3 regions of the Streptomyces sp. NPDC060064 genome follow, and region 3 is predicted to be linked to each of the others. Evidence: riboswitches for the same ligand, from Rfam matches in the RefSeq annotation. Region 3 holds a riboswitch; each other region holds the start of a gene.
The links. A riboswitch is a leader RNA that binds a small molecule or an ion and turns the genes downstream of it on or off. The one in region 3 is predicted to bind thiamine pyrophosphate.
Positions count from the first base shown of each region.

Region 1 (9,559 bases), on a different contig from region 3:
TGGAGAGGGTCGAGGCCTAGAACTCCTTGCGGAACGCCTCGGTGACGTGCAGGAAGAGGTCGTTGGCCTCGGTCTCACCAATGGTGACCCGCACGCCCTCACCCGCGAAGGGCCTGACCATGACACCGGCCTTCTCGCACGCCGCCGCGAAGTCGAGCGTACGCTCGCCGAGCCGCAGCCAGACGAAGTTCGCCTGGGTCTCCGGCACCGTCCAGCCCTGCTTGACCAGGCTCTCGTGCACCCGTACGCGCTCGGAGACCAGCGAGCCGACCCGGCCGAGCAGTTCGTCCTCGGCGCGCAGCGAGGCTACCGCCGCGTCCTGCGCGAGCTGCGAGACACCGAAGGGGACCGCGGTCTTGCGCAGCGCTGCGGCCACCGGCTCATGGGCGATCGCAAAGCCGACCCGCAGCCCGGCAAGTCCGTACGCCTTGGAGAACGTACGCAGCACCGCCACATTGGGGCGGTCGCGGTAGATCTCGATGCCGTTCGGGACGTCGACATCGCGGACGAACTCGATGTACGCCTCGTCCAGCACCACCAGGACGTCGGATGGCACCCGGTCGAGGAAGCGCTCCAGCTCGGCCCGGCGCACCACCGTGCCGGTCGGGTTGTTGGGGTTGCAGACGAAGATCAGCCGGGTTCGGTCGGTGATCGCATCGGCCATCGCGTCCAGATCATGCACATCGCCCGCGGTCAGCGGCACCTGCACCGGCTTGGCCCCGCTGATCTGCGTGATGATCGGGTACGCCTCGAAGGACCGCCAGGCAAAGATGACCTCGTCGCCGGGGCCCGAGGTGGACTGCAGCAACGACTGGGCGACGCCGACCGAGCCGGTGCCGGTGGCCAGATGCGTCACGGGCACCCCGAAACGGTCCGCGAGCTCGTTCATCAGGCCTGTGCAGGCCATGTCCGGATAACGGTTGAAGCTGTGGGCAGCGGCGATCGCGCTCTCCACCACACCGGTCAACGGCGGATACGGGTTCTCATTGGACGACAGCTTGTACGCGACCGCGCCGCCCGAAGCAGCCGGCTTGCCGGGCTTGTACGTGGGGATGCCGTCCAGCTCGGCGCGCAGCTTGGGGCTCGTCTCGCTCACCGCGGGTCCTCCTCGACCATCTGTACACAGCAGTACTCCAATACTGCTCACCTTATGAGGATTCGCGTCCGCTGCGAATGGGGGCCCAGGAAAAAGGGGGGCGCTCCTCTCATATCGCGCGCGCCGGTAGCTCACTCCGTGGCGCGCATCCCCCGTAGTGGTGAGTTGAGACCTCTTCGAAACATCAACCATTCGACAGGCCCCTGTGGCTGGACGCGCGAGACGCCGTGGGCGCACCACCCAACTGCCTTGATTTCCAAGGTGATTGATGATGAACAGCCATGCAGAAACGTGCCTGTCAACGAGTGAATATGCGACCGGCTCAACCGCCTGCGCGAGCCCTACTATCGGCTCGCCATGACAGCAGCAGGGAAGCACCAGGTGAGCCGGACGGAGACATCACGCCGGGGCAGCCGGCAGAGTCGGGCGGGCATCCGAGATGTGGCCGCCGCCGCCGGTGTCTCCATCACGACAGTCTCCGACGCACTCAACGGCAAGGGCCGGCTCCCGGACGCCACCCGCCGACATGTCCGCGAGGTCGCCGACCGGCTGGGCTATCGCCCGTCCGCCGCGGCCCGCACGCTCCGTACCGGAAAGTCGGGCCTTATCGGCCTGACGGTGACGACGTACGGGGATGAACCTTTCACCTTCACCGAGTTCGCGTACTTCGCCGAAATGGCGAGAGCCGCGACCTCCGCCGCGCTCGCCCGCGGCTACGCCCTCGTCATCCTGCCCGCCACCTCACGCCATGACGTCTGGTCGAACGTCGCCCTCGACGGCACCGTCGTCATCGATCCGTCCGACCACGACCCGGTCGTCACCGAACTTGTCCGCCAGGGCCTTCCCGTCGTCTCCGACGGACGTCCGGCCGGCACGCTCCCGGTCACCGCCTGGGTCGACAACGACCACGAAGCCGCCGTACTCGATCTGCTCGACCATCTCGCCGCCGCCGGCGCCCGCCGTATCGGCCTGCTCACCGGCACCACCACCGACACCTACACACGACTGTCCACCACCGCGTACCTCAGCTGGTGCGAGCGCGTCCGCCAGGACCCGGTCTACGAGTCCTATCCGGCCCACGACCCGTGCGCCGGAGCCGTCGCTGCCGACCGGCTGCTCGCCCGCCCCGACCGGCCCGACGCCGTCTACGGGCTCTTCGACCCCAACGGCACCGATCTCCTCGCCGCCGCCCGGCGGTACGGCCTGCGCGTCCCCGACGATCTGCTGCTCGTCTGCTGCAGCGAGTCGACCGTGTACGCCACCACCGAACCGCCCATCACCACGCTCTCGCTCAAACCGCGCCGGATCGGCACGGCGGTCGTCCAGCTCCTCATCGACGCCATCGAAGGAGTCGACGAGGACCGGCCGGTCGGGCAGGTAATACCGACCGAACTGATCGTACGGACGTCATCACAGCGCCGCCCTCAGCGAACGACTGTGAGCGCCCCGCGATCCCCTTCTCCGGACTAGACCTTCCTAATCGGTACGAAACAGTCGGCGCACCAGGGGTGTGAAACGGATTCACCACCCCTGGTGCGTCACACAGCGCGGAGCTCATTCCTATGATGGGCGCACGACACCGCGGACCACCCCGACCAGGCTGGGCCGAGAGGTGAACGGCGGCGCGACGGTGGTGGAGGGGTCGATGACTCAGGGGGCCGGTCAAGGACCCGTGGTGCGGACGGCGACGTTGCGCGATTTCCGTGTACCGCCGTATGCGCAGGTTCCCGTGCAGTCACAGGAACCACAGTCCGCTGCACCGCAGCAGCAGCAGGAAGTGCCATCCGCGGCGCCGCAGCAGCACGCACCGCAGTCCGCGGTGCCGCAGCCGCAGGAACCACAGTCCGAGGCGCCACAGCAGCACGCACCGCAGCCGCAGGCACCGCAACCACAGCCTCAGCCACAGCGGTCTCAAGTGCAGCAGTCCACGGAGTCCGGCCATCCCGGCAACGCCGTCCCGGAGAGCGAGACTCCGGACGGCTACACCCCCACCGCGCGCGACCTCCCGGTGATCAGCCGCAGCGGCCCCGGCGACACCGTCCAGGTGCAGATCAACCCGTCCGAGACGCCCGCGGCCGACGGGCTCGGCCCGCTCTACGTCGTCGGCGACGTCCACGGATATCTCGACGAACTCCACGCGGCCCTCACCGAACAGGGCCTCATCGACGCGGACGGCCAGTGGGCCGCGGGCAACGCCCGGCTCTGGTTCCTCGGCGACTTCACCGACCGGGGCCCCGACGGCATCGGCGTCATCGACCTCGTGATGCGGCTCTCCGCCGAGGCCGCGGCCGCCGGCGGCTACTGCAAGGCCCTGATGGGCAACCACGAACTGCTGCTGCTCGGGGCCAAGCGATTCGGCGACACCCCCGTCAACTCCGGGGCCGGCACCGCCACTTTCCAGGCCGCCTGGCTGCTCAACGGCGGCCAGAAGACCGATATGGACCGTCTGCAGGACGTCCATCTGCAGTGGATGGCGCGCCTCGACGCCATCGAGCTGGAGGACGAGCATCTGCTGATGCACTCCGACACCACGGCCTATCTCGAGTACGGCGACTCGATCGAAGCGGTCAACGACACCGTCCGCGAGACCCTGACCCGCAATGACGCCGACGAGTGCTGGGACCTGTTCCGCAAGTTCACCAAGCGCTTCGCCTTCCGCGACGACGGCGGCCCGCAGGCCGTACGCGAACTGCTCTCCGTCTACGGCGGCCGACGCGTTGTGCACGGCCACAGCCCCATTCCGTATCTGCTCGGCGAGGTGGGCACCGAGGACGGTGAGGACGGCGCGCGTCCGGTTGTCGAAGGCCCGCATGTGTACGCCGACGGGCTCGCGATCGCCATGGACGGCGGGGTGACCATGGCCGGAAAGCTGCTTGTGGTCGAACTCCCGCTGCATGACTGAGCCAACCCTCGACAGGGGATTTACGGAAACCCCCTGTCACCCCGTGCCGTAACCGCTCTACCATCGGCTTATCCGTAGCAGGCTCTCCTCCGTTTCTGCCCAACCGCCCGGTCAATGCGGGCAATCCGGCCCTACGGAGCATCGGGGGATGCACATGAACAGCGCTCCGCACCTGCTGACCGAGGATCGTGCCGAGTACGAGCGAATCCTCGACGACGCGCTGCGCAACGCCCATGACCGTCCGGATCTCGCTGCCGTGGGGCAGCGCCTGAACGCCGAGCAACTCCGCACGATGGCCCTGAACGCGACAGCGCTCATCACCACAGCGGCCGCAGCCGAGTACGAGCACTATGTGAAGGTCCGCGAGGATCTGCGCGCGCCCACGGCGGCCGCGTCCGTGCACAATTCCGTGCTGGCCCCGGCCGCGGGCGAGGCAGACGAGAGCGGCGCCGGATTCGCCGCCGTCATCGCCGTACTGGCGCCGGTGCTCGCGGGAACGGCTGCGGCGATCTTTCTGCTGGTCGGCTACATCCTGAAGATGCTCAGCCCCACGCCGTCCTTCGCGGACAGCCTGCTCACCGCCGGGTGGTTCTTCGGCGCGGTCACGGCGGCCGGAATCCTGGTCGCCGCGGTCGCGCTGCTGCTCACCGCTCTGCGCAACGGCGCGACCCAGGTCCCGGCCGAAGAGTCGGCGGGCGAGCCGGACGAGGTGGCCCGTGCCAGGGAGGCCTGGCGTCATGCGGTGCTGGAACGCGGCCTGCTGCCGTTTCTGCGGGCAGCGCTGGCCGATCCCAGCGCCGACCCGTCGTCCGCGGACCCGCCGCGCCATGTGAGCCGTATTCCGAAGGTCGGCTACAGCGGCCCGGACTACTCCAGCCCGAGCGAGGGCTCGACGACGGGCCAGAGACCCACCTTCACCAGTCCGGACTTCACCAGTCCGGACTTCGGCGGCCCCGAGCACCAGCCGGAGTGACCCCGGCCGGCGCCCGTGGCCGGGAGTTCACTCGGCGATCGGCAGATAGACCCGGTTGCCGGCCGCGGCGAACTCCTTGGACTTCTCGTCCATGCCCGCCTCGATCTCCTCCTGCGAGTTGCCGTGCTGCCGCCGGATGTCCTGGGAGATCTTCATCGAGCAGAACTTCGGACCGCACATCGAGCAGAAGTGCGCGGTCTTCGCCGGCTCGGCCGGCAGCGTCTCGTCGTGGAACGCCCGTGCCGTGTCCGGGTCGAGGGCCAGATTGAACTGGTCCTCCCACCGGAACTCGAAGCGCGCGTCGGAGAGTGCGTCGTCCCACTCCTGCGCTCCCGGGTGGCCCTTCGCGAGGTCCGCCGCATGCGCCGCGATCTTGTAGGTGATGACACCGGTCTTCACATCGTCGCGGTCCGGCAGGCCCAAGTGCTCCTTGGGCGTGACGTAGCAGAGCATCGCCGTTCCCCACCAGGCGATCATCGCGGCGCCGATACCGGAGGTGATGTGGTCGTACGCGGGCGCGACGTCCGTCGTCAGCGGGCCGAGCGTGTAGAAGGGGGCCTCCTCGCAGATCTCCTGCTGAAGGTCGATGTTCTCCTTGATCTTGTGCATCGGGACATGGCCCGGGCCCTCGATCATCGTCTGCACGTTGTGGCGCTTGGCGATGGTGTTGAGCTCGCCGAGCGTACGCAGCTCCGCGAACTGCGCCTCGTCATTGGCGTCCGCGATCGAGCCGGGGCGCAGTCCGTCGCCGAGGGAGTACGTCACGTCGTAGGAGGCGAGGATCTCGCAGAGCTCCTCGAAGTTCTCGTACAGGAACGATTCCTTGTGGTGCGCCAGACACCAGGCCGCCATGATCGAACCACCGCGGGAAACGATGCCGGTCTTGCGGCGGGCGGTGAGCGGCACATACCGCAGCAGCACGCCCGCGTGGACGGTCATGTAGTCGACGCCCTGCTCGGCCTGCTCGATGACCGTGTCCTTGTAGACCTCCCAGGTCAGCTCCTCGGCCTTGCCGTCGACCTTCTCGAGCGCCTGGTAGAGCGGCACGGTGCCGATCGGGACCGGGGAGTTGCGCAGCACCCACTCGCGGGTGGTGTGGATGTTGCGGCCGGTGGAGAGGTCCATGACCGTGTCCGCGCCCCACTTGGTGGCCCAGGTCATCTTGTCCACCTCCTCCTCGATGGAGGAGGTGACCGCGGAGTTGCCGATGTTGGCGTTGACCTTCACCAGGAATCGCTTGCCGATGATCATCGGCTCGATCTCGGGGTGGTTGACGTTGGCGGGCAGGACGGCCCGGCCCGCCGCGATCTCTTCACGGACGACCTCGGCGGAGACGTTCTCGCGGATCGCGACGTACTCCATCTCCGGGGTGATCTCACCGCGGCGGGCGTACGCGAGCTGTGTCACCGCCTGGCCGTCGCGGCCCCGGCGGGGCTGGCGCGGGCGGCCGGGGAAGACGGCGTCGAGGTTGCGCAGTCCCCCGCGCGGCGAGGTGTGCTTGATCCCGTCGTCCTCGGGGCGGACCGGGCGGCCCGCATACTCCTCGGTGTCGCCGCGGCCGATGATCCAGTTCTCCCGCAGCGGCGGCAGGCCGCGGCGGACGTCGGTCTCGACGGTGGGATCGGTGTACGGGCCGGACGTGTCGTACAGCGTCACGTCCTTGCCATTGGTGAGGTGCACTTGCCGGACCGGCACCCGGAGGTCGGGGCGCGAACCCTCGACGTACCCCTTGTGCCAGCCGGGCTTGCGCTCCGCCTGGTCGGCGGCAGGCGTGCGTGCATCCTGAACGGTCATGAGACCTACTCCCTACGCCGGCATTACCCGGTAACAGGTTCGGCGGTCGACGCAGCGGCTTCCGTACGGTTCGTCACGACTCGTACGAAGGTCAGCGCCCTCTCAGCCCGGTGCTCCGAGCTCCCGCGTGTGCAAAGGTGCCACCACGCTAGCGTCATTTCTGGCGTGCTGAACAGTGGGCCCCTCCCGTTCTTGCGATGATCGGTCGGTGACCTCCTCGCAGCAGAAGCCCGAAGCACACAGCCATGCGCACAGCCATGGGCCGGCCGCGCCCGTCTCCAAGCACCTGCGCAAGGTCATCGCCGCGGTGCTGATTCCCTTCTCCACCGCGGTTTTGGTCGGGCTGTTCGTACTCTGGCCGGGCGGTGCTCCCGACCATCAGCGCAGCGGTGTCGGCTTCGACCGGCAGACCGAGCAGGGCAAGGTGGTGACGGTCGAGGAGGTCAACTGCAAGGACGTGAATGCGGCGCAGGTGCCGCCGACCGGCGACACCTCCACGCCCGAGGGGCGCGAGGCGGTCAATTCCCAGCGGGGCAGCTGCGCGAAGGCGACGATCGAGGTCACCAGTGGTAAGGACAAAGGCCGTACCTTCACCGAGATTGTCCAGCCGGACGCTCCACGTCAGTTGAGCAAGGGCCAGGGTGTGGTGGTGGCGTACGCGCCCGATGCGCCCCGCGATCTTCAGTACTCCGTGACCGATGTGGACCGGAAGTTCCCGATGGTGCTGCTGGCCGGCATCTTCGCGCTCGTGGTGGTGCTGGTGGGACGGATGCGCGGTGTGATGGCGCTGATCGCGCTCGCCGCCTCGTTCGCCGTGCTGACCCTGTTCATCCTGCCGGCGATCCTGCAGGGCTCAAATCCTCTGATCGTCGCGGTGATCGGGGCGAGCGCCATCATGCTGATCGCTCTCTATCTGTGCCACGGACTCACCGCACGTACGTCGGTCGCGGTCCTCGGCACGCTGATCTCGCTGCTGCTGATCGGACTGCTCGGTTCGCTCTTCATCGGCTGGGCGAGCCTGACCGGCAACACCGACGACAGCACCGGCCTGATCCATGGCCTGTTTCCGAACATCGACTTGAGCGGACTGCTGCTGGCCAGCGTCATCATCGGTTCGCTCGGTGTGCTCGACGATGTGACAGTGACCCAGACCTCGGCGGTCTGGGAGCTGCACCAGGCGGATCCGGGTATGGGGGCGCGCGGTCTCTACCGGGCGGCCATCCGGATCGGCCGGGACCATATCGCGTCGGTCGTGAACACGCTCGTACTCGCTTACGCGGGCGCGGCGTTGCCGCTGCTGCTGCTCTTCTCGATCGCGCAGAGCAGTGTGGGCACGGTGGCCAACAGTGAGTTGGTGGCGGTGGAGATTGTTCGGACCCTGGTGGGGTCGATCGGTCTGGTTGCTTCGGTTCCGGTGACCACCGCGCTCGCCGCGATGGTGGTGTCCGCGGACCGGCCGAGTACGGCGGGAGCGTCAGGCGCCGTGAGCGGTCCGCCGGTGCCGCCGGTGCCGCCGGTGCGGAGCGGGAAGGGCCGCCGCCGCAAGAAGTAGCTCATCGGCGCTCCGGCCACCGCTCAACCGGCGTTCTCCTCGGCGAGGATGCGCCCGAGCGCCTCTTCCAGACTGCCCTCGAATTCGCCCAGTGTGCGCTCCTGCCCCAGCGGCACCAGCTTGTCGGTGCGGTCGAGGAAGCCCACCAGTGGCGCCGCGCTCGACCGGAACAGCGCCCGGTCGCGGCCGACCTGGAGCCTGATGCCGACGTCGGACAACCCTGCGGGCCCGGTCGGCGCAATGTGCACATCGCCGTCCCCGCTCGGCCCGTTGATGCCGTCGAGCAGCAACTCACGGCCGAATGCCCAGGTCACGGGGGCGTCTCCAGGTAGATGGAAGGTCATCCGTACCGCGTAGGGGTCCTCCGTCTCGTATCGGAGCTCCACCTGGATCCGGAAGGAGAGCTCCTCTGAGACAAGGAAACTCATGAGGACCTCGGCATGGACCGACTCACGCATCGTGTACCCCGCAGTGGCTGAAGCAGTGAATGAAACCTGCTGAAAACGGCCAGGATTGGCACCCCATGGCCCTCTTGACGCAATGGTGCTGGAAGCGCTGGAAGATCACAAGGAGTGATTTTTCAGATACTGATAGAGAAGGTTAGCGAACTTAGCAGCCCAGCCATACCGCTACGTAGCTGTTCGATCTCAGGCAGTAATCGCTCGTCCAGGCGAAGGGAGGGAAATGGCCATCGCGGCGACAGGATCCGGCCATGACCTCGATTGCGGGCCCGATGTTCACGGCGGATCTGCTGTCGCGCCGGCTCAGCAGACGCTGACCAAGGGCACCGGTCGCTCTACCAGTCGCTGCTCGAACTCGAGGACGCCATGAACTTCCGTACGACAAAGATGAGTCCGCCGACGAGAGCGACGAAGACCAGAGCCTTGAAGAGCAGCCCGATCACAAAGCCGACGACGCTGGCAATCAGCCCACCGAACACAACAAGGGCGATAACGGGCACAGCAACCCACTTCACCCACCACGGCATCCCCGCGAACATCTCTCGCACAGCCATCGTCCTTACCTCGTTTCTCTGAGTTCCTGGCTTCGATGCTAGGCGGGAGAGGGGGGCAACGGGGGCGCGCAGGCCCTTGAACTCCCCTGACCGAACCCCTAGGGACAGGACAGGGTCACGCTCAGCTCTCAGGCGGAGAGAAGACCACCATGACCCGCAGATCCTCGGTGATGTGGTGGAACTTGTGCGCCACTCCGGCCGGGACATAGACCACGCTGCCCCGTCCG
Region 1 covers NZ_JBHWWF010000011.1:36,005-45,563, reverse strand. The annotation lists gene ACFWDI_RS15275 (cyclophilin-like fold protein) at 1-20, shown strand, start outside; gene hisC (histidinol-phosphate transaminase) at 17-1,096, opposite strand; gene ACFWDI_RS15265 (LacI family DNA-binding transcriptional regulator) at 1,454-2,566, shown strand; gene ACFWDI_RS15260 (metallophosphoesterase) at 2,742-3,998, shown strand; gene ACFWDI_RS15255 (hypothetical protein) at 4,147-4,971, shown strand; gene thiC (phosphomethylpyrimidine synthase ThiC) at 4,999-6,765, opposite strand; TPP riboswitch at 6,758-6,902, opposite strand; gene ACFWDI_RS15245 (YibE/F family protein) at 6,974-8,317, shown strand; gene ACFWDI_RS15240 (SsgA family sporulation/cell division regulator) at 8,341-8,775, opposite strand; gene ACFWDI_RS15235 (DUF5326 family protein) at 9,114-9,326, opposite strand; gene ACFWDI_RS15230 (cupin domain-containing protein) at 9,454-9,559, opposite strand, start outside.
Region 1: it holds a riboswitch for thiamine pyrophosphate, as region 3 does, so the genes downstream of both, thiC (phosphomethylpyrimidine synthase ThiC) here and thiO (glycine oxidase ThiO) in region 3, are expected to answer to the same signal.

Region 2 (9,559 bases), on a different contig from region 3:
TGCTGGGTGCTTGCGGGTCAAGCGCCGGGGCATCACGGTGATGAGCGCCCAGTTCAGGTGGGCTTCGGAGTGCTGGGGCAGCCGCTCGTGGTCGCGTGCGTTGCGACGGGCGTTCATGCACCAGCCGATCGTGCGCTCGACTTTCCAGCGGCGGGGCAGGACGACGAAGCCTTTGGCGCCCTTCGGCCTGGAGACGATGCGCAAGGTGAGCCAGAGGAGTTCGCGTGCCCAGTCCACGAGTTCGCCGGCGTAGCCGCGGTCGGCCCAGATCCGTGTGATCTGCGGCTGGGCGAGGCGGAGGCGCCAGAACGCGTCGCGGGCGGCGTCGCGGTCCTGGACGTCGGCGGGCGTCACCGTGATCATCACGGGCGGGCCGAGTGCGGCGACCGCGAATGTCGTTTGCGGCCATTGATCATTTTGGCCGCGTTGTAGCCGCGGCTGTTCCTGCCGACGGTGGAGGCGGCCTTGACCGACTGGGAGTCGACGGTCAGGGTCACGGGGTGGGGGCAGCGGCTTTGTCGGTACGGATCCGACGGCGGAGCTGGTCGCGGATGTAGGTGACCACCACGGCCCGGTTCGAACCGGCTGCTCGTCGAGGGTGAACTCGCCGTTGTCGAGGGCGCCTTCGAGCCAGTCCGCCGCGCAGTGGGCACAGGTCCAGGCTCGCGGGCTGCGGTACGCGATGAGTCAGCTCGACGCGCTGCATCACCGGGAGTTCGAGCACGCGATACGGGACTTGATGAAGCGGGACGGCTGCGCGGACGCGGTGCAGGCCGGCGGCGGGGGCGACAACGGAGCGGATGTGAAGGCCACCGACCCTTTCGGGCGTCGCTGGGTGATCCAGTGCAAGCACCGCCGCAACGGCCTGGCCGACTCACCAGTGGGCGCCCCGGACCTTCAGGTCCTCAACGGCACAGCGCTCGTGCTTGAGGGAGCGTCCACCCGTGGTCAGTTCCGGGCAGCCGGGGAGAGAACAAGGGGGCGGGGCATGGGGGGCATGGGGGCGCCTCCAATCGGCGGAGGGGCATGGCGGTGATCACGGCTTCCAGCGACTCGCGGTACTAGCAGCGGACCAGTGTGCCGGTCTCCCGGGTGAGGTGGTTGCTGGCCATCCAGCCTTCGGTGTCCGTGCCCTCGATACGGGCGTAGACCCACTTGTTGCCAAGGGCATTTGTGACGTAGCAGTGGTACCAAATCTTCACGCCGGACTTAACCAGGGTCACGTAGGAACAATCCCGGTACGGCCCGGTGAAGAGGTGGTAGTCGTCGACCAGGTAGCCGTAGCCGTTGCTGCGGTTCTGGTGGCTCCAGCCGCTGCAACCCGTCGACACCGGGGTGGGCTCCTTCACCGTAGAACTGGGCTTGGTCTCCGGAGAGGCGGGCGGGTCCGCGGCCGGCTCGTGACCGTCGTTGCCGGGCGTCGTGGTGGGACCTGTCTCTCTGTCCTCGTCCTCGTGAGTGTCCGGCTCCTCCGAGGTCGGCGGCTTCGAGGACGCGCCAGGAGAACCGGCGGACGACGGAGTGCTGCCCCCAGTCGGCTGGTGGCTACCCGCCGGGGAACTGACCTGCGCGCCGTTCGTGGTCGTGCGGCCCTGTTGGGCAGTCAGGGCGTAGGTGATTCCGCCGCCTGCGGCGAGGAGCAGGATGGCGGCTGCTGACGCGGTGAGGGTGCGGCCGCGGCGCCGTGCGCGACGGGTTGCGGAGCGGCTCGTTTCGGGAGCGGGGACTCCGGCGTGGCCCGCGACCGGCGCGGCGGGCTGCGGAAGCGTCGACGGCAGGTTGGGCTGCGCGTAGCCGGCGTGCGGAGGCTGAGGCTGCGAGGTGGGCTGGGGGAACAGCGGGGGGCCGAACCCCGGGGGCGGTTCGACGGTGGCCGCAGCCCCGGGATCCACCGTGGGAGTGGGGGTGGGAGTGGGAGCGGGAGTCGGGGCGGCGGATGCGAGGTGCACCGTCTGGCCCGAGGCGACGCGCTCCAGCATGCCGCGGGCGTGGTCTGCGGTGGGCCGGTCCTCCGGTTCCTTCGCCATCAGCGCCTGGAGCACCGGCGTGAGTGGTCCCGCCCGGCGGGGCTCCGGCAGTGGATCGGTGACGATGGCCGACAACGTGGACCACGCGGAATTGCGACGGAACGGCGGAGTGCCCTCCACTGCCGCGTACAGCGTCATGCCGAGCGACCAGATGTCCGACGCGGGACCGGGCTCCCTGCCCTGCGCGCGCTCCGGCGGCAAATAGTCGAGGGAACCGACGAGTTGACCGCTGCGGGTCAGCTTGGCCATGGCGTCGTCGCCGGAGGCTTCCATGCTGGCGATGCCGAAATCGGTGAGCACGACCCTCCCGCCGTCCTCCAGCAGCACGTTCGCGGGCTTGACGTCCCGATGCAGTACGCCGGCCCGGTGCGCGGCGCCGAGCGCGTCCATCAGCTTGGCGCCGATCGCCGCAGCCTCGTGCGGCTCCAGTGTGCCGCGCTCCATCAGCACGTCGTCGAGCGAGGGCCCGTCGACGAGTTCCATGACGATGACGGGCAGGCCCTGCTCCTCGGTCACGTCGTGCACGGTGACCACGCCGCTGTGCCGGATGCGCGCGGCGGCCTGCGCCTCCCGCTGCATCCGGGTCCGCAGGTCGGCCAGTTCGGCTGCGGAGGCGTCGGTGAAGGCTCGCAGGACCTTGACGGCGACCTCTCGGTTCAGGAGTTCGTCCACCGCCCGGGCGACCACTCCCATGCCGCCGCGTCCGACTATGGAGGTCACCCGGTAACGCCCCCCGAGGACCTTCCCTATCAGCTCTCCGCCATTCGCGTCCCCCGTCGTCACCGCACGCTCCGTTCCATCGCTGTTCGTCATCCATCAATCGGCGGCCTCAAGCGTAGAGGCAGGAGCGGGGCGGAAGTTCGGCGGCCGGACGCAGCGATGCCGCGTGCGTCTTGGCATCAGCCTCTCGTCGCGACATCGGCGAAGGCCACGCAGGTGGGACTACGTGCGGACCGCCACGGAGCAGGAGGGGCTTGCTGGGCTTTGCCGCCACCCGGCGCTCTCTCTTCACAGGAGCATCCACACCGAGAACGCCCCATTCGTACGCTTCTCCGATGGCACCGAGCCTCCGTTGTCCCAGGCCATCAGGACCGGTGATCTGATCTTCACCTCCGGACAGGGGCCACTCGACCCCGTTACGCACGAGATACCGACCGACTTCGATGCCCAGGTTCGGCAGGTTCTGCTCAACCTGGTCGCGGTCTTCGTCGCAGCCGGCAGCAGCAAGGACCTGATCGTCAAGTGCACCTGCTATCTCAGTGACCGTAGGCACTTCGCCGCCTTCAACCGCGTGTACGGGGAGTTCTTCGCGGACTGCTCTCCGCTGCCCGCCCGGACCACGGTCGTCACGCAGCTCGTGCGCGATGGCGTGCTCGTCGAGATCGACGGCGTTGCTGCAGTCACCCCGGCGGGACGGTAAACGGCCGTGCAGGCCAGGCGCCTTCACGGTTGAGGGTCCGCTTCATGGTCAGTCGGCGTTGTACTCGTGTGGTCGGCCGCCCTGCCACTCCACCCATCGCGGATCGTCCAGCGCATCCCAGGCGTCGGGCAGGCCCGCGCGGCGCAGGAACTCGACCAGGTCGGCGTCGCTGTGGGCGAGGCCCGCGATCTGGCCGCGGATGGTCACCCGCCGACCGCCGTTCCCGGCCGCCCGGTGCACAACGATCGGCGCACTGCTCATGCCTCCGGGCCGAGACGGTTCGCGGTTCACAGCACACCTAGGTCCGTGTCAGGTCGGCAGTACGGGCACGCCGTGATGCCGTCTTCTGCAAGCGCGCGGAGCGCCTGCTCCCGGGTCAGCTGCTTCGTGGGTTCGCCGGCCATGCGGCAGTCGCTCGTGTGGACCGCGTCCGGGCTGGGTTTGCCGCCTGCTCGCAGCATCGACAGCTTCCACTCCGGCTCGGGCGGCGGCATTGTGCGCGCCGTACGCGCGGCGGCTGCCTCCTGGCGCTCCAGCTCCGCGATGGATTCGTCAGTGCGGCGCAGCTGCCATACGAGCCACTGGCGGACGCTGCGCAGGCGCTCCAGGCGAGGCACTTCTTCGGACACGTGTTCGAGTCTAGGCCCCCGGGGAGCTCGATTCGGCAGAGAGGCCGCAGCGGGGGAGAGGTTCGCCATGCCCTCGCCGGCGACCCCAGCGGTATCGCTCGCGCTCCCCATTAACGTGCTGGCCAGCCAGAACGCGCTCCGGGCTGGGCCGTCTGTGGGCCGTCCGAGGGTGCCCGGCAGTGACCGACAACGACCGTCAATGCCCACCCCGGGCGTCAACGGCCGCAGGTCACGAGATTCCGTCTGCGACACTGGATGAACCATGCCCAAGCCCGGAGAACTCACTTTCGTCGCGCCCCGCGGAGCCAAGAAGCCCCCGCGGCATCTCGCCGACCTCACGCCCGCCGAGCGCAAGGACGCCGTCGCCGCGATCGGCGAGAAGCCGTTCCGCGCCAAGCAGCTCTCGCAGCACTACTTCGCGCGGTACGCCCACGACCCGGCCCAGTGGACCGACATCCCCGCCGCCGCGCGCGAGAAGCTCGCCTCGGAGCTGCTGCCCGACCTGATGTCCGTCGTACGGCATATCTCGTGCGACGACGACACCACCCGCAAGACCCTGTGGCGGCTGCACGACGGCACGCTCGTCGAGTCCGTGCTGATGCGCTACCCGGACCGGGTGACGATGTGCATCTCGTCGCAGGCCGGCTGCGGGATGAACTGCCCCTTCTGCGCGACCGGTCAGGCCGGTCTCGACCGGAATCTGTCGACCGCCGAGATCGTGCACCAGATCGTCGACGGCATGCGCGCCCTGCGCGACGGCGAGGTGCCGGGCGGACCGGCGCGGCTGTCCAACATCGTCTTCATGGGGATGGGGGAGCCGCTCGCCAACTACAAGCGGGTCGTCGGCTCCATCCGCCGGCTCACCGACCCCGAGCCGGACGGCCTCGGTCTTTCGCAGCGCGGGATCACCGTCTCCACCGTCGGCCTGGTGCCCGCGATGCATCGCTTCGCCGACGAGGGCTTCAAGTGCCGTCTCGCCGTCTCGCTGCACGCGCCGGACGACGAGCTGCGCGACACCCTGGTCCCGGTCAATACGCGCTGGAAGGTCCGGGAGGTGCTGGACGCCGCCTGGGAGTACGCCGAGAAGTCGGGCCGCCGGATCTCCATCGAGTACGCGCTCATCCGCGATATCAACGACCAGGCGTGGCGGGGCGACCTGCTGGGCCGACTGCTCAAGGGCAAGCGGGTCCATGTCAATCTGATCCCGCTCAACCCGACACCGGGATCGAAGTGGACGGCTTCGCGGCCCGAGGACGAGAAGGCCTTTGTGGAGGCCATCGCGGCGCACGGGGTGCCGGTCACCGTCCGGGACACCCGTGGCCAGGAGATCGACGGAGCGTGCGGACAGCTGGCCGCTTCGGAGCGTTAGCGCCCGTGTAACCTGGCTTGAAACATCTACATATTCCGACAGGGGAGCGCCACAGCGCTGAGAGTGCGACGCGGGCTTGGTAAATCAAGCCCAGTGGTCGCAGACCCTCTGAACCTTGCCCAGGTCATTCTGGGTAGGAAGTTCGGACATTACTCACAAGCTGTTGCGCCCTGCCCGGATTCCTTTCGAGGGAGCCGGGCAGGGCCGCGTCTCTTCCTGGTCAACTCCAGGAGGAATTTCAGTGAGCACCACCAAGAAGATCACGGTCACCGCGCTGGCCGCGGCGCTCGGTGTCACCACGCTCGCGGCCTGCGGCGGCGAGTCGAAGGACTCGTCGGCCTCGGACGGCGGCTCGAAGCCGAAGACCGTGACGCTCGTCAGCCACGACTCGTTCGTCGCCTCCGCCTCCGTGCTGAAGGAGTTCACCAAGGAGACCGGCTACACGGTCAAGGTGCTCAAGAGCGGCGACGCGGGCGCGGCCCTCAACAAGGAGATCCTCACCAAGGGCTCCCCGCAGGGCGACGTCTTCTTCGGCGTCGACAACACCCTGCTCTCGCGTGCTCTCGACAACGGCCTGTTCACGCCGTACGAGGCAAAGGGCCTGAGCCAGGTGAACGACGAGGCGCAGCTGGACAAGGACAAGCACCGGGTCACGCCCGTCGACACCGGCGACATCTGCGTCAACTATGACAAGAAGTACTTCGCCGACAAGAAGCTGGCGCCGCCGCAGTCCTTCGACGACCTGGCCAAGCCCGCGTACAAGAACCTCCTGGTGACGGAGAACGTCGCGACTTCCTCGCCCGGCCTCGGCTTCCTCCTCGGCTCGGTCGGCAAGTACGGCGAGGACGGCTGGCAGGACTACTGGAAGAAGCTGAAGGAGAACGGCGTCAAGGTCGTCGACGGCTGGGAGCAGGCGTACAACGAGGAGTTCTCCGGCTCCGCGGGCGGTAAGAAGGCCAAGGCCGACCGGCCGCTCGTGGTCTCGTACGCCTCCAGTCCGCCGGCCGAGGTGCTCTTCTCCAAGCCGCAGCCGACCGAGGCGCCCACCGGGGTCGCGACCGGAACCTGCTTCCGCCAGACCGAGTTCGCGGGCCTGCTCAAGGGCGCGAAGAACGAGGCGGGCGGCAAGGCCCTGCTGGACTTCCTGGTCTCCAAGAAGTTCCAGGAGGACATGCCGCTGAACATGTTCGTCAACCCGGTGATCAAGGACGCGAAGCTGCCCGAGGTGTTCACCAAGTTCGGCGCGGTGGCCGTCAAGCCCCAGACCGTCGCTCCCGACACGATTGCCAAGAACCGTGAGCAGTGGGTCCAGTCATGGTCCTCGCTCGTACTGAAGTAACGAAGTCCGTCCGCGGGAGTGCGGCGCGGCTCGGGCTGATGGCCGGGCCCGCCGTGTTCTTCGCGGTCTTCTTCGCCTATCCGGTCGTCGCGATCGTCGGCCGGGGCCTCGAGATCGACGGGGTCTGGCAGTTCGGGCGGATCGGTGAGGTGCTGAGCCGCCCCGACATCCTGCGGGTGCTGTGGTTCACCACGTGGCAGGCGCTCGCCTCCACAGCGCTCACACTGCTGATAGCCCTGCCCGGCGCGTATGTCTTCGCCCGTTTCGACTTTCCCGGAAAGCGACTGCTACGGGCGGTGGTCACCGTTCCGTTCGTGCTGCCGACCGTCGTCGTCGGGACGGCGTTCCTGGCGCTGCTCGGGCGCGGCGGGCTGCTCGACGAGTTGTGGAGCGTACGGCTGGACACGACGGTGTGGGCGATTCTGCTCGCGCACGTCTTCTTCAACTACGCGGTGGTCGTACGGACCGTGGGCGGTCTGTGGTCGCAGCTCGACCCGCGCCAGGAGGAGGCCGCCCGGGTACTGGGCGCCGGGCGGTTCGCGGCCTGGCGGAGGGTGACGCTGCCGGCCCTCGGTCCCGCCGTGGCCGCCGCCGCGCTGATGGTCTTCCTCTTCACCTTCACCTCCTTCGGTGTCGTACAGATCCTCGGCGGACCGACGTTCTCCACGGTCGAGGTGGAGATTTATCGACAAACTGCTCAGCTGCTGGATCTGTCCACGGCAGCCGTACTGACGCTGGTGCAGTTCGCCGCGGTGGGCGCGGTCCTCGCCGTACACGCGTGGACGGTACGGCGGCGGGAGACCGCGCTGAAACTGGTGGACCCGGCACGGACCGCGCGGCGACCACGCGGCCCCGGACAGTGGGCGCTGCTCGGCGGGGTGCTGACCACGATTCTGCTGCTGGTCCTGGCGCCGCTCGCGGTGCTGGTCGAGCGTTCCCTCGACGGGCCCGGCGGCTACGGCTTCGACTACTACCGCGCGCTGACCGCGATGGACGCGAGCGGAGGAGCCTTCCTCGTACCGCCGATCGACGCGGTGTGGAACTCCCTGCGGTACGCCCTGGTCGCGACCGCCATCGCGCTGGTCGTCGGCGGTCTCGCGGCGGCGGCGCTGACCCGGAAGGCCGGTCGGCTGCTGCGCGGCTTCGACGCGCTGCTCATGCTGCCGCTCGGCGTCTCCGCCGTGACCGTCGGCTTCGGCTTCCTCATCACCCTCGACAAGCCGCCACTTGATCTGCGGGCGTCCTGGATTCTGGTGCCGCTCGCGCAGGCCCTGGTCGGCGTCCCCTTCGTCGTACGGATGATGCTGCCGGTCCTGCGAGCGGTGGACGGGCGGCTGCGCGAGGCGGCGGCGGTGCTGGGCGCCTCGCCGCTGCGGGTGTGGCGGGAGGTCGATCTGCCGCTGGTGCGGCGGGCGCTGCTCATCGCCGCAGGATTCGCCTTCGCCATCTCGCTCGGCGAGTTCGGCGCGACGGTCTTCATCGCCAGGCCCGACAATCCGACGCTGCCGGTGGCCGTGGCGCGGCTCCTCGGCCGGCCCGGCGAGCTCAACTACGGGCAGGCGATGGCGCTGAGCACCATCCTGATGGTGGTGTGTGCGGTGGCGCTGCTGGTGCTCGAACGAATCCGTACCGACCGATCGTCCGGGGAGTTCTGATGACTTTGCTGCGACTGGAGGACGTGACCGTACGGTTCGGGGCGCGCGCGGCGCTCGATGCGGTGGATCTGGAGGTCGCCGAGCACGAGATCGTCTGTGTGCTGGGGCCGAGCGGCAGTGGAAAGTCCACGCTGCTGAGGATCGTCGCCGGACTGCAAGCAGCCGACGGCGGGCGGGTGTTGCTGTCCGGCGCGGACCAGGCCGGCGTTCCGGTGCACCGGCGCGGGGTGGGCCTGATGTTCCAGGACCATCAGCTCTTCCCGCAGCGCGACGTCGGCGGCAATGTCGCCTTCGGGCTGCGGATGCACGGCACAGGACGGGACGAACAGGCCCGCCGCGTCGGCGAGTTGCTGGAGCTGGTGGGGCTGCCGGCGGCGCAGCGGCGGGCCGTGGCCTCGCTGTCCGGCGGCGAGCAGCAGCGGGTGGCGCTGGCCAGGGCGCTGGCGCCGCAGCCCCGGCTGCTGATGCTGGACGAGCCGCTCGGCCAGCTGGACCGAGGGCTGCGGGAGCGGCTGGTCGTCGAACTGCGCGGGCTGTTCGGGCGGTTGGGTACGACGGTGCTCGCCGTCACTCATGACCAGGGCGAGGCCTTCGCGCTCGCCGACCGTGTCGTCGTCATGCGGGACGGCAGGATCGCCCAGGCGGGCACGCCGCTCGAAGTCTGGCAGCGGCCCGCGTCCGAGTTTGTCGCGCGCTTCCTCGGCTTCGACAACGTCGTCGCGGCGACGGTGAGCGGCGCGGCCGCGGACACCCCGTGGGGCAAGGTGCCGGTGCCGGAGGACGCGCCGCAGGGCGCCCGTCAGGTGCTGGTGCGACCGGCGGGCGTCCGGCTTGTCCCGCCGGCAGAGGGGCTGCGCTGCACGGTGGAGGCGCGTACGTTCCGGGGCAGCCACGTCGCCGTACAGCTGCGACCCGACGACGGGCCGCCGCTGGAGGCGGAGTGCTCCTTGCGGGATGCGCCGGAGGAGGGCGCGACCGTGGGAGTCGTCTTCGCCGCCGAGGACGTGGTGGTGCTGGCCCCGGCCGGCTGACTCGGTCGCCGCTGCCCTGAACGCTGCCGGCCTTGCCGCTCGCCCGGACCGTGCCCGCCCGCTGGTCCCTGAGCATCGCTTCCGGACCG
Region 2 covers NZ_JBHWWF010000015.1:40,901-50,459, reverse strand. The annotation lists gene ACFWDI_RS19215 (transposase) at 1-354, opposite strand, end outside; gene ACFWDI_RS19210 (hypothetical protein) at 363-497, opposite strand; partial or broken gene ACFWDI_RS19205 (restriction endonuclease) at 641-916, shown strand; gene ACFWDI_RS19200 (serine/threonine-protein kinase) at 1,062-2,840, opposite strand; gene ACFWDI_RS19195 (RidA family protein) at 3,100-3,447, shown strand; gene ACFWDI_RS19190 (hypothetical protein) at 3,496-3,708, opposite strand; gene ACFWDI_RS19185 (DUF6233 domain-containing protein) at 3,735-4,076, opposite strand; gene rlmN (23S rRNA (adenine(2503)-C(2))-methyltransferase RlmN) at 4,339-5,445, shown strand; TPP riboswitch at 5,476-5,603, shown strand; gene ACFWDI_RS19175 (thiamine ABC transporter substrate binding subunit) at 5,687-6,784, shown strand; gene ACFWDI_RS19170 (ABC transporter permease) at 6,760-8,439, shown strand; gene ACFWDI_RS19165 (ABC transporter ATP-binding protein) at 8,439-9,470, shown strand.
Region 2: it holds a riboswitch for thiamine pyrophosphate, as region 3 does, so the genes downstream of both, ACFWDI_RS19175 (thiamine ABC transporter substrate binding subunit) here and thiO (glycine oxidase ThiO) in region 3, are expected to answer to the same signal.

Region 3 (9,559 bases):
CTCCTTCCGCGCGTAATGACTACTGGGGCAGGTGCGCGAATCTTCGCACCGCGGTCGAGGAGCGTCCAGTAAGTACATGCTTAGTGTGAGTTGCCCGAATCGGTCCGGACCTGGTCATGACCACCCTTCCCGGTCTGTCACCATTGAAGGCATGGGTCAGCCGGAGAGCCGGGAATACCGCGCATCAGAGGAGTCCGAGCTTCCGCCGGGGCAGCGACTGCAGCGTGGCTGGCCGGTCACTCACTATGGCCCCGTACCCAAGTTCAAGCCGGACCGCTGGGAGTTCAGGGTCTTCGGTGCCACGGCGGACGGCGACAAACACTGCTGGAACCACGAGGAGTTCTCGGCACTGCCCTTCTCCACCGTCGTCGCCGATCTGCACTGCGTGACAAAGTTCAGCATGCTGGGGGCCGAATGGGGCGGGGTGTCCGCCCGTACGCTCATGGACTTCGCGCCGCCGGCGCCGAACGCCACCCATGTCATGGTCTGGGCCGAGTACGGATACAGCGCCAATCTGCGGCTCTCCGACTTTGTCTCGGAGCGCGCGATCTTCGCGACCCACAAGGACGGTGAGCTGCTCACCGCCGAGCACGGCTTTCCGCTGCGGCTGGTCGTCCCGCATCTCTATGCCTGGAAAGGGCCCAAGTGGGTCCGGGGCGTGGAGTACATGACCGCCGATCGCCGTGGTTTCTGGGAGGAGCGCGGCTATCACAATCTCGGCGACCCGTGGCGCGAGCAGCGCTACTCGTACCAGGAAGAGCCCGGGCACGGCCCCGAGCTCTGAGTCCTGGTGCTGGTCAGTGGTGGTACTGGTGGACCACCGCGTGGCCCTTGCCGCGGCCGATCATCCACTTGTTGACGGGTGTGGTGACCACGAAGGCGAGGACGAGCGAGGCGGCGAGGGCGCCCCAGAACAGCGTGTCCGAGAGCTGCGCGTCCATGGCGTCCGGCCAGAGCGCGATCACGCCGTTGTCGATCAGCTCCATCACGGCGATGGACAGGGTGTCGGCGGCCAGTGCGACCCGGACCGCGGTGCTGAAGCTGACGCCGGCCTTGAGGACGCCGCGCAGCGTGAGTGAGTAGCCGAAGAAGAACGCCAGCACGATCGCCAGGATCATCGTCGGCACATTGCCCCAGCCGAACGCGGTGCCCAGCACCATGCCCAGGACCTCGCCGATGGCGCAGCCGGTGAGGCAGTGGAGAGTCGCCTGAGCTGCCATGGACCAGCTGACCGTGCCGATGCCGTGGGCGCGCTCTTCATGGGTGTGGTGAGCGTGCTCGGTGTGGAGGGCGTGTCCGGTGGGGTGAGCGTGTCCGGTGTGGGTGTCGTGCTGCATGAGAAGCCCCCAAAGCCAGATAGCGGTTCCTGTCGACTGCGACAACCGCATACCCCTAGGGGGTATTCCTGGAGGGAGATCTCCCAGCGGAGTTTCTCAGCGCAGTCTCTTCAGCCGCACCACGTCCGCCGCGTGCCCCTCCTTGCCCCCGGGCGTCTCGATGATCAGCGGTATGCCCTCGGTCGACGGGTGCAGCATCAGCTCCCGGAACGGCTCCTCGCCGATATGGCCGGAGCCAATGTTCTCGTGGCGGTCCTTGTGGGCGCCGGCCACATCCTTGGAGTCATTGGCGTGGATCAGCTTCAGTCGCCCCTCGCCGACGGTGTCCACCAGCAGATCCAGAGTCTGCGCCATCCCGTGCGGGCCGGTCAGATCGTGTCCCGCCGCGAAGATGTGGCAGGTGTCCAGGCAGACGCCCAGCTTGGGATGAGAGTCCAGCGCCTCGAAGTACGGGCCGAAGTCCCAGGTTCTCGAGCAGAGCGAGGAACCCTGTCCTGCCGTTGATTCCAGCAGCAGGAACGGGTCGTCGTCGTGTGTCAGCTCATCGAGCAGCGGCAGCATCCGCTCCCGTACCTGCGCCAGCGCCACCTCGCGGGAGCGGCCGCCGGTCGCCGAGCCGGTGTGCACCACCACACCCAGCGCGCCGATCTCCCGGCCCCGGCGCAGCGAGTGCCGCAGGGATTCCACGGACTTCTCGACGGTCGCCTCGGTGTGCGAGCCGAAGTTGATCAGATACGGCGCATGGACGTACGCCGAGATCCCCTCGGCCGCGCACTCGGCGCGGAACTGCTCGTCCTGCGCCGGGTTTCCGGTGGGTGTCGCCCAGCCGCGCGGATTGGCGACAAAGACCTGGACGGTCTCCGCCTCCAGCTCACGGGCGTAACCGAGACCGATCGTGGCGAGGCCGCCCGCCACGGGGACATGGCCGCCGACGGGGTTGCGCATCAGAACTACAGTCCCTTGGTCTTGATAGTGATCGTGCTGCCTTCGGGGGCCTGGCCGCCGCCCGCGACGGACTGGCTCTCGACCGTGTCGCCGAGGAACGGGAAGCTCTTCTCGACCTTGACCTCGAAGCCCGCCGCCTTCAGCCTGCTCGTGGCCTCGTCGGCCTTCTTGCCGACCACATCGGGCACGTCGATCATCCGCGGGCCCTTGGAGACCGTCAGAGTGATCGTGTCACCGCGGGCCAGCTGAGTGCCCTCGGCCGCGGACTGCTTGGCGACGGAGCCCGCATCCTCCGGGGAGTTGATCTGTGCGGAGGCGACCTTGACCTTGAACCCGGCGCCTTCGAGCTCGCTGGTGGCGGCATCCAGGGAATCGCCGGTCACCCCGGGGACCTCGATCGGAGCGCCCTTGCTGACGGTGAGGGCGACCGCGGAATCGGGGCTGCGCCCGGCCCCGGCCTCCGGGGCCGTGCTGATCACCGAGCCCTGCGCGATCTCCTCGCTGAACTCCTTGGTCACCACTCCCGGCGCGAGACCGAGCTTCTTCAGCTCGCGCTCGGCCTTGGCGAGCGGCTTGCCCTTGAGCTGGGGGACCTTGACGATCTCCGGGCCGCGCGAGACGACGATCGTCACCGAGCCGTTGCCACGGATGCGCTCGTTGGTCGCGGGGTCGCTGTTGATGACCGTGCCGCGCTTGACCGTCTCGCTGAAGTCGAAGCGGACCTTCTTCACATCCAGTCCGGCGTTCTTCAGCTCCTGCCTGGCGTCCTTCTCGGTCTTGCCGATCAGGGCGGGGACACGGGTGAACTGCCCGGAGTTGATGTACCAGACGCCGGTTCCCACGCCGAGGATCAGGAACAGCGCGACCACCAGCGCGAGGACGCCGCGGTTGGGGACGGCGCGCCGACGGGACTGCTGCGGGGGCGCCGAGGGCGGCATCGCCAGCCGGGTGGTGCGGTTGACCTCCGGCTCCTCCGGCTCCTCGCGGGGGAGCACACGCGGGATCACGCTCGTACGGTCCTCGGAGGCGGGGACCCCGTCCGAGCGCTGCTCCCCGGACTGGTCCTGCGCCTCGGTGTGCGCCTGCGGCGGCACCAGGTCCAGCTGCTCGTCACCGAGCGGCGCACGGGCCTCGCGGACCTGCGCGAGCAGCGCCACCGCGTCGTGCGGGCGGACCTCGGGGTTACGGGCGGTGGCGCCAGCCACCAGCTCGTCGAGCTCGACAGCGAGCCCGGGGACGAGGGCGGAGGGCGCCGGAACGTCGTCGTTCAGATGCTGGAAGAGGACCTGGGCGGGGGTGTCACCGGAGTGCGGCTTGGCGCCGGTGAGCATCTCGTAGAGGACGACCCCGCAGGCGTACACATCGGCGCGGGTGTCGGCGGTGCCGTACTCGATCTGCTCGGGAGCGAGATAGGAGACCGTGCCGAGCACCGTGCCGGTGGTGCTGGTGACGGAGCCCACGGCCCGTACCAGACCGAAGTCGGCGACCTTGACCCGGCCGTCGTCCCCTATCAGCACGTTCTCCGGCTTCATGTCCCGGTGCACGAAACCGGCCCGGTGCGCGGCACCGAGCGCGGCCAGCACGGGCTCCAGGATGTCGAGCGCGGCCCGCGGCTGGAGCGCCCCGCGCTCGCGCAGGACGTCGCGCAGCGTGCAGCCCGCGACGTACTCCATCGCGAGATAGACATACGCACCCTCGGCGCCCTGGTCGAAGACCCCCACCACATTGGGGTGGGCGAGGTGCGCCACGGACTTGGCCTCGCGGATGAAGCGCTCCACGAAAGAGGCGTCGGCGGCGAGGGCGGGGTGCATCACCTTGAGCGCGAGCACCCGGTCGAGCCGGGTGTCGACGGCCCGGTAGACCGTGGCCATCCCGCCGACGGCGATGCGCGCGTCGACGCGGTAGCGGCCGTCGAGCACATGCCCGACGAGGGGGTCCTTGAGGGTCGTATCCACGCGGGAGAGTCTACGAGTCACCACGGACAGCCCCGACGCCCCGGGGCGGGACCGGGGCCGTACTGCAGCCGAGCTGTGACAGCGCGGGCTTCCCGGGCCTCCGCCGGACCCCGGTACGCCCTTCGGGCGTGTCCTCAATCACCGGATTCCGGCCCCTCAGGCGTTTGAGGAGCGGGGTCCGGCGGAGCCCCGGTTACGGGAAGGGGCGGGGTGGGGAAACGGCCCCGCGCAGCGGTCAGAACGCGGGTCGCTCCGGGTCGAGGGCCGCGCGGCCCTCGTGAGGGGACGACGCCTCCGCGAAGTGGCGGCGCGGGATGCGGCCCGCCCGGTGCGCGAGGCGGCCCCCCTCGACCGCATGGCGCATCGCCTCCGCCATGAGCACCGGCTCCTGCGCCCGGGTCACCGCCGAGGCCAGCATCACCGCCGCGCAGCCCAGCTCCATCGCCAGCGCCGCGTCGGAGGCCGTGCCCGCGCCCGCGTCCAGAATCACCGGCACGCGCGCGTGCTCGACGATCAGCTGGAAGTTGTGCGGATTCCGGATACCGAGGCCGGAGCCGATCGGCGAGCCCAGCGGCATGATCGCCGCGCAGCCGACATCCTCCAGCTTCCGGGCCAGCACCGGGTCGTCGTTGGTGTACGGCAGCACCGTGAAGCCGTCGTCGACCAGGATCTCGGCCGCGTCCAGCAGCTCGATCGGGTCGGGCAGCAGTGTGCGTTCGTCCGCGACGACCTCGAGCTTGATCCACTCCGTGCCGAGCGCCTCCCGGGCGAGCCGCGCGGTCAGGACGGCCTCGCCCGCCGTGAAGCAGCCCGCCGTATTGGGCAGCACACGGATGTTCAGCTTCTCCAGCACGGACAGCACGGAGCCCTGGACGGTCGGGTCGAGGCGGCGCATCGCGACGGTGGTCAGCTCCGTGCCGCTCGCGACGAGGGACCGTTCGAGTACGTCGAGGCTGGGTGCCCCGCCCGTACCCATGATCAGCCGGGAGTTGAAGGCGGTGCCGCCGATGGTGAGACGGTCGTCGGCCATGGCTGATCAGCCTCCCTGCACTGCGGTGAGGACTTCGACACGGTCGCCGTCGCCGAGCCGCGTGCCGGCCCATCGGCTGCGCGGGACGACCGTCTCGTTGACTGCGGCGGCGACTCCGGACGGGGCGGCGGTGAGGGACGTGACCAGGGCGTCCAGCGTGGTGCCTGTGGCGAGCTCGCGCGCCTCGCCGTTGACGGAGACGGTGATGGTGACGGACACGGGGACGTTCATGCGGGCTGCTCCTGAGGTACGGGGGAGAAGCGGCGAGGAGTGAAGGGGCGGGCCTCGTCCGGCAGTGCGCCGGTGATCAGCACCGTGGCCATCACATCGCCGGTGACGGGTGTGAGCAGCACCCCGTTGCGGTGGTGGCCGGTGGCCAGATGCAGGCCCGGCAGAGCGGTCGGGCCCAGCAGCGGCGCATTGTCGGGAGAGCCGGGGCGCAGCCCGGCGCGGGTCTCGGTGAGCGGCAGCTCGGTGATGCCGGGCACCAGCTCGTGCGCGTCGCGCAGCAGCTCGTACACCCCGCCCGCCGTCACCGTGGTGTCCCAGCCGAGCTCCTCGCTGGTCGCCCCGATGACCAGCTCGCCGTTCTCGCGCGGCACCAGATAGACGTCACTGCCGCGCACCACGGCCCTAACGGTCCGGGAGAGGAACGGCGCGTACGCACGCGGCACGGTCAGCCGCAGAACCTGGCCCTTCACCGGCCGTACCGGCGGCAGTACATCCTCCGGTACGCCGCCGAGCCTGCCGCTCAGACTGCCGCACGCCAGCACCACCTGGTCCGCGGAGAGCTCACGGCCGTCCGTCAGTACGGCTCCGGCCGCCCGGTCCCGTACCACCGACAGCCGCTCCGCCCAGCCGCGGTGGAAGACCACCCCGGCCCGCTCGCAGGCCGCCACCAGCGCCGCTGCCAGCCGCCGCGGATCGACCTGGTGGTCGCCGTCCACCCGAAGGCCACCGCGCACGCCGGGCGCGAGCATCGGCTCCAGGCGGCGGCATTCGCGCCCCGCCAGCCACTCCGACTCCAGGCCGGACTGACGCTGCAGGGCGTGCAGTTCACGCAGGTGCGCGCGGTCGTCGGCGTCGAGCGCGACCGCGAGCGTGCCACAGGCGCGATAGCCGACGGACTGTCCGCTCGCCTCCTCCAGCTCGGCGACGAAGGCGGGATAGCGCCGCGCGGATTCCAGATTGAGGCCGAGCAGCGTCTGCTCGCCGTAGTGCAGTTCGGTGACGGCGGCGAGCATGCCCGCCGCGACCTGCGCAGCGCCGCCGCCGGGCGCCGGATCGGCGACGGCGACCCGCAGCCCTCGCTGCGCCGCACGCCAGGCCGTGACCAGGCCGATGATTCCGCCCCCGACAACGAGGACGTCTGAGGTACGCGACATGGGCGTCCAGCCCCTCCCTTCGCCGGCATGACCCGGATCAGGTTCGTACGGTCGGAGGCCGTCCAGCCTCCCTCTCAGCCCGGTGCGTCCGGGCTCCCGCGAGTGCCTTACGGTGGCCACCCTAACCCCAGGCCCCAACTCGCAGTAAGGGAGCAGCCACTGTGGCAAGGTCGCTCGACGGACTCGTGCTCTCCCCGGTCGCAGACCAGGCTCCGGGCCAGGTGGGGACCCGGACCCGGTTCACGTACCACGAGCAGGAAGGCAGGATCTGGGCCGAGTACGAGGGCGGCGATGTGCTCCGCGGCCACCTTGTGGGCACCAGGGAGGGCGACCGGCTCGACTTCCGTTATGTACAGCTGAAGGCCGACGGCGGGACGTCCTCGGGGCACTGTCTCTCCACCGTCGTCGAGCTCGAGGACGGGCGGCTGCGGCTGGAGGAGAGCTGGGAATGGGAGTCCCAGGAGGGCAGCGGGACGAGCGTCGTCGAACAGCTACCTTCCTGACGGTCCGTCAGATGCGTAAGGTTGTCGGGTGAGCGAGCAGCAGCAGACAGCACAGACGCAGCGGCGCGTGGTCGTCGTCGGCGCGGGAATGGCCGGAGTGCAGACCGCGGTGGCACTGCGCGAGCAGGGTTTCACCGGCCCGATCACCCTGATCGGCGCCGAGCCCCATCAGCCGTACGACAGACCCCCGCTCTCCAAGGCGATCCTGCTCGGCAAGGCGGAGGGCTCGGCCTTCGACGTCGACTTCGAGGCACTCGGCATCGAGCTGCGGCTGGGCTGCGAGGTGACCGGAGTGCGCGCCGGGGCCCATGAGCTGGACACCGCGGCAGGTCCGGTCCCCTACGACGTCCTGGTCATCGCCAGCGGTGCGGAACCGATCACCCTGCCCGGCGCCGTGGGCGTACCCGGCGTCCATCTGCTGCGTACCCTCGACGACGCCGCGCGGCTGCGCCCCGTTCTCACGCAGCAGCACGACATAGTGGTCGTCGGCGCGGGCTGGATCGGCGCGGAGTTCGCGACGGCCGCCCGTGAGGCGGGCTGCACGGTCACTGTCGTCGAGGCCGCCGGGCGCCCGCTGGCCGGAGCCCTGCCCGCCGAGGTCGCCGGCCCGATGGCCGATTGGTACGCGGAGTACGGCGTCGAACTGCTCACCCACGCGCGCGTGGCGGACATCGAGCCCGGCGCGGTGATCCTGGCCGACGGCCGGCAGCTTCCGGCGGGCGCCGTGGTCGTCGGCATCGGCGCCCGGCCCGCCACCGCCTGGCTCGCCGGCTCCGGTATCGAGCTGGGCCCGGACGGCGCAATCACCGCGGACGCGTATCTGCGCACCTCGCTGCCCGATGTGTACGCCGTCGGGGACTGCGCCTCCTTCCCGTCCGGCCGTTACGGCGAGCGGCTGCTCGTGCACCACTGGGACAACGCTCTGCAGGGGCCGCGTACGGTCGCCGCCAACGTCATCGGCGGCGCGCCGGGACAGGAGCCACCGGAGGTCTATGACCCGGTGCCGTACTTCTGGTCCGAGCAGTTCGGGCGCTTTGTGCAGTACGCGGGCCATCATGAGGCCGCCGACACGATGGTGTGGCGCGGCGATCCGGCAGGCGCGACCTGGTCGGTGCTCTGGCTGCGGGACGGCTCTCTGGTCGCGCTTCTCGCCGTCGGCAGAGCCCGTGATCTGGCGCAAGGACGCAAGCTCATCCTGTCCGGAAACCGGCTGGATCCGGCGCGCGCCGCCGACCCCTCCGTCCCTCTGAAGGCGGCGGCCGACTAGGGTCCGGCTACCGACTGTCAGTCCGGGATGGCACGCTTGTCCTGTGACCGAGATTGACGCAAAGATCGATGCTCTCGTCCCTGCCTGGCTCCACCTTCCTGACATCGCGGAAATGCTCGATGTCGAGGTGACACGCGTACGGCAGCTGGTCAAGGAAGGCCAGCTGATCGCCGTACGCCGTGGTGAGAACCGGGCGCTTCAGGTGCCTGCCGCCTTCATCGACGGCGACAAGGTGGTCAAGGGGCTCGCAGGGACCCTGACGCTCCTGAGGGACGACGGCTTCACCGACGAAGAGATGCTGGAATGGCTCTTCACCGCCGACCCGAGCCTGCCGGGCACGCCCGCGCAGGCGCTCAGCGAGAATCGCGGCACGGAGGTGAAGCGCCGGGCCCAGGCGCTCGCCGTCTGACGTCCTGACAACAACAACACGCGGTGTGCGGGCCGGGGGCTGTGCCGCCCTGCCCGTGCACCGCCGACCCACCGGGGGGAACCACCATGTCCACGGCTCGTGCGCTGCTGTCCGACGCCCGGCTGTATCTGTGCACGGACGCCCGGAAGAAGCAGGGCGACCTCGCGGAGTTCCTCGACGCCGTGCTCGCCTCCGGGGTCGACATCGTGCAGCTGCGGGACAAGGGCATGGAGGCCGGTGAGGAACTGGATCACCTCCAGCTCTTCGCCGACGCCTGCCGCAGACACGGCAGACTGCTCGCCGTGAACGACCGGGCGGATGTGGCGCACGCCATCGGCGCCGACGTGCTGCATCTGGGACAGGGCGATCTGCCGGTCCCGGCCGCCCGCGCGATCCTCGGTGACGAGGTGCTCACAGGCCGCTCGACGCACGCCGAGTCCGAGGTGGACACGGCCACCGCCGAGCCCGGCGTGGACTACTTCTGCACGGGCCCCTGCTGGCCCACCCCGACCAAGCCCGGACGCTATGCCCCGGGACTGGGCCTGGTGCGGTACACAGCCGCGCTGGAGACCGACCGGCCCTGGTTCGCGATCGGCGGGATCGACGCCGGCAATCTGGACGAGGTGCTGGACGCGGGCGCGCGCAGGATCGTCGTCGTACGGGCCATCACCGAGGCCGACGACCCGGCCGCGGCGACAGCGGCGCTGGCGAAGCGCGTGCGGGAGCGT
Region 3 covers NZ_JBHWWF010000066.1:12,488-22,046, reverse strand. The annotation lists gene ACFWDI_RS39065 (sulfite oxidase-like oxidoreductase) at 152-784, shown strand; gene ACFWDI_RS39060 (DUF4396 domain-containing protein) at 798-1,337, opposite strand; gene ACFWDI_RS39055 (deoxyribonuclease IV) at 1,434-2,282, opposite strand; gene pknB (Stk1 family PASTA domain-containing Ser/Thr kinase) at 2,288-4,237, opposite strand; gene ACFWDI_RS39045 (thiazole synthase) at 4,473-5,267, opposite strand; gene thiS (sulfur carrier protein ThiS) at 5,274-5,498, opposite strand; gene thiO (glycine oxidase ThiO) at 5,495-6,652, opposite strand; TPP riboswitch at 6,650-6,762, opposite strand; gene ACFWDI_RS39030 (hypothetical protein) at 6,814-7,155, shown strand; gene ACFWDI_RS39025 (NAD(P)/FAD-dependent oxidoreductase) at 7,184-8,422, shown strand; gene ACFWDI_RS39020 (Rv2175c family DNA-binding protein) at 8,466-8,831, shown strand; gene thiE (thiamine phosphate synthase) at 8,918-9,559, shown strand, end outside.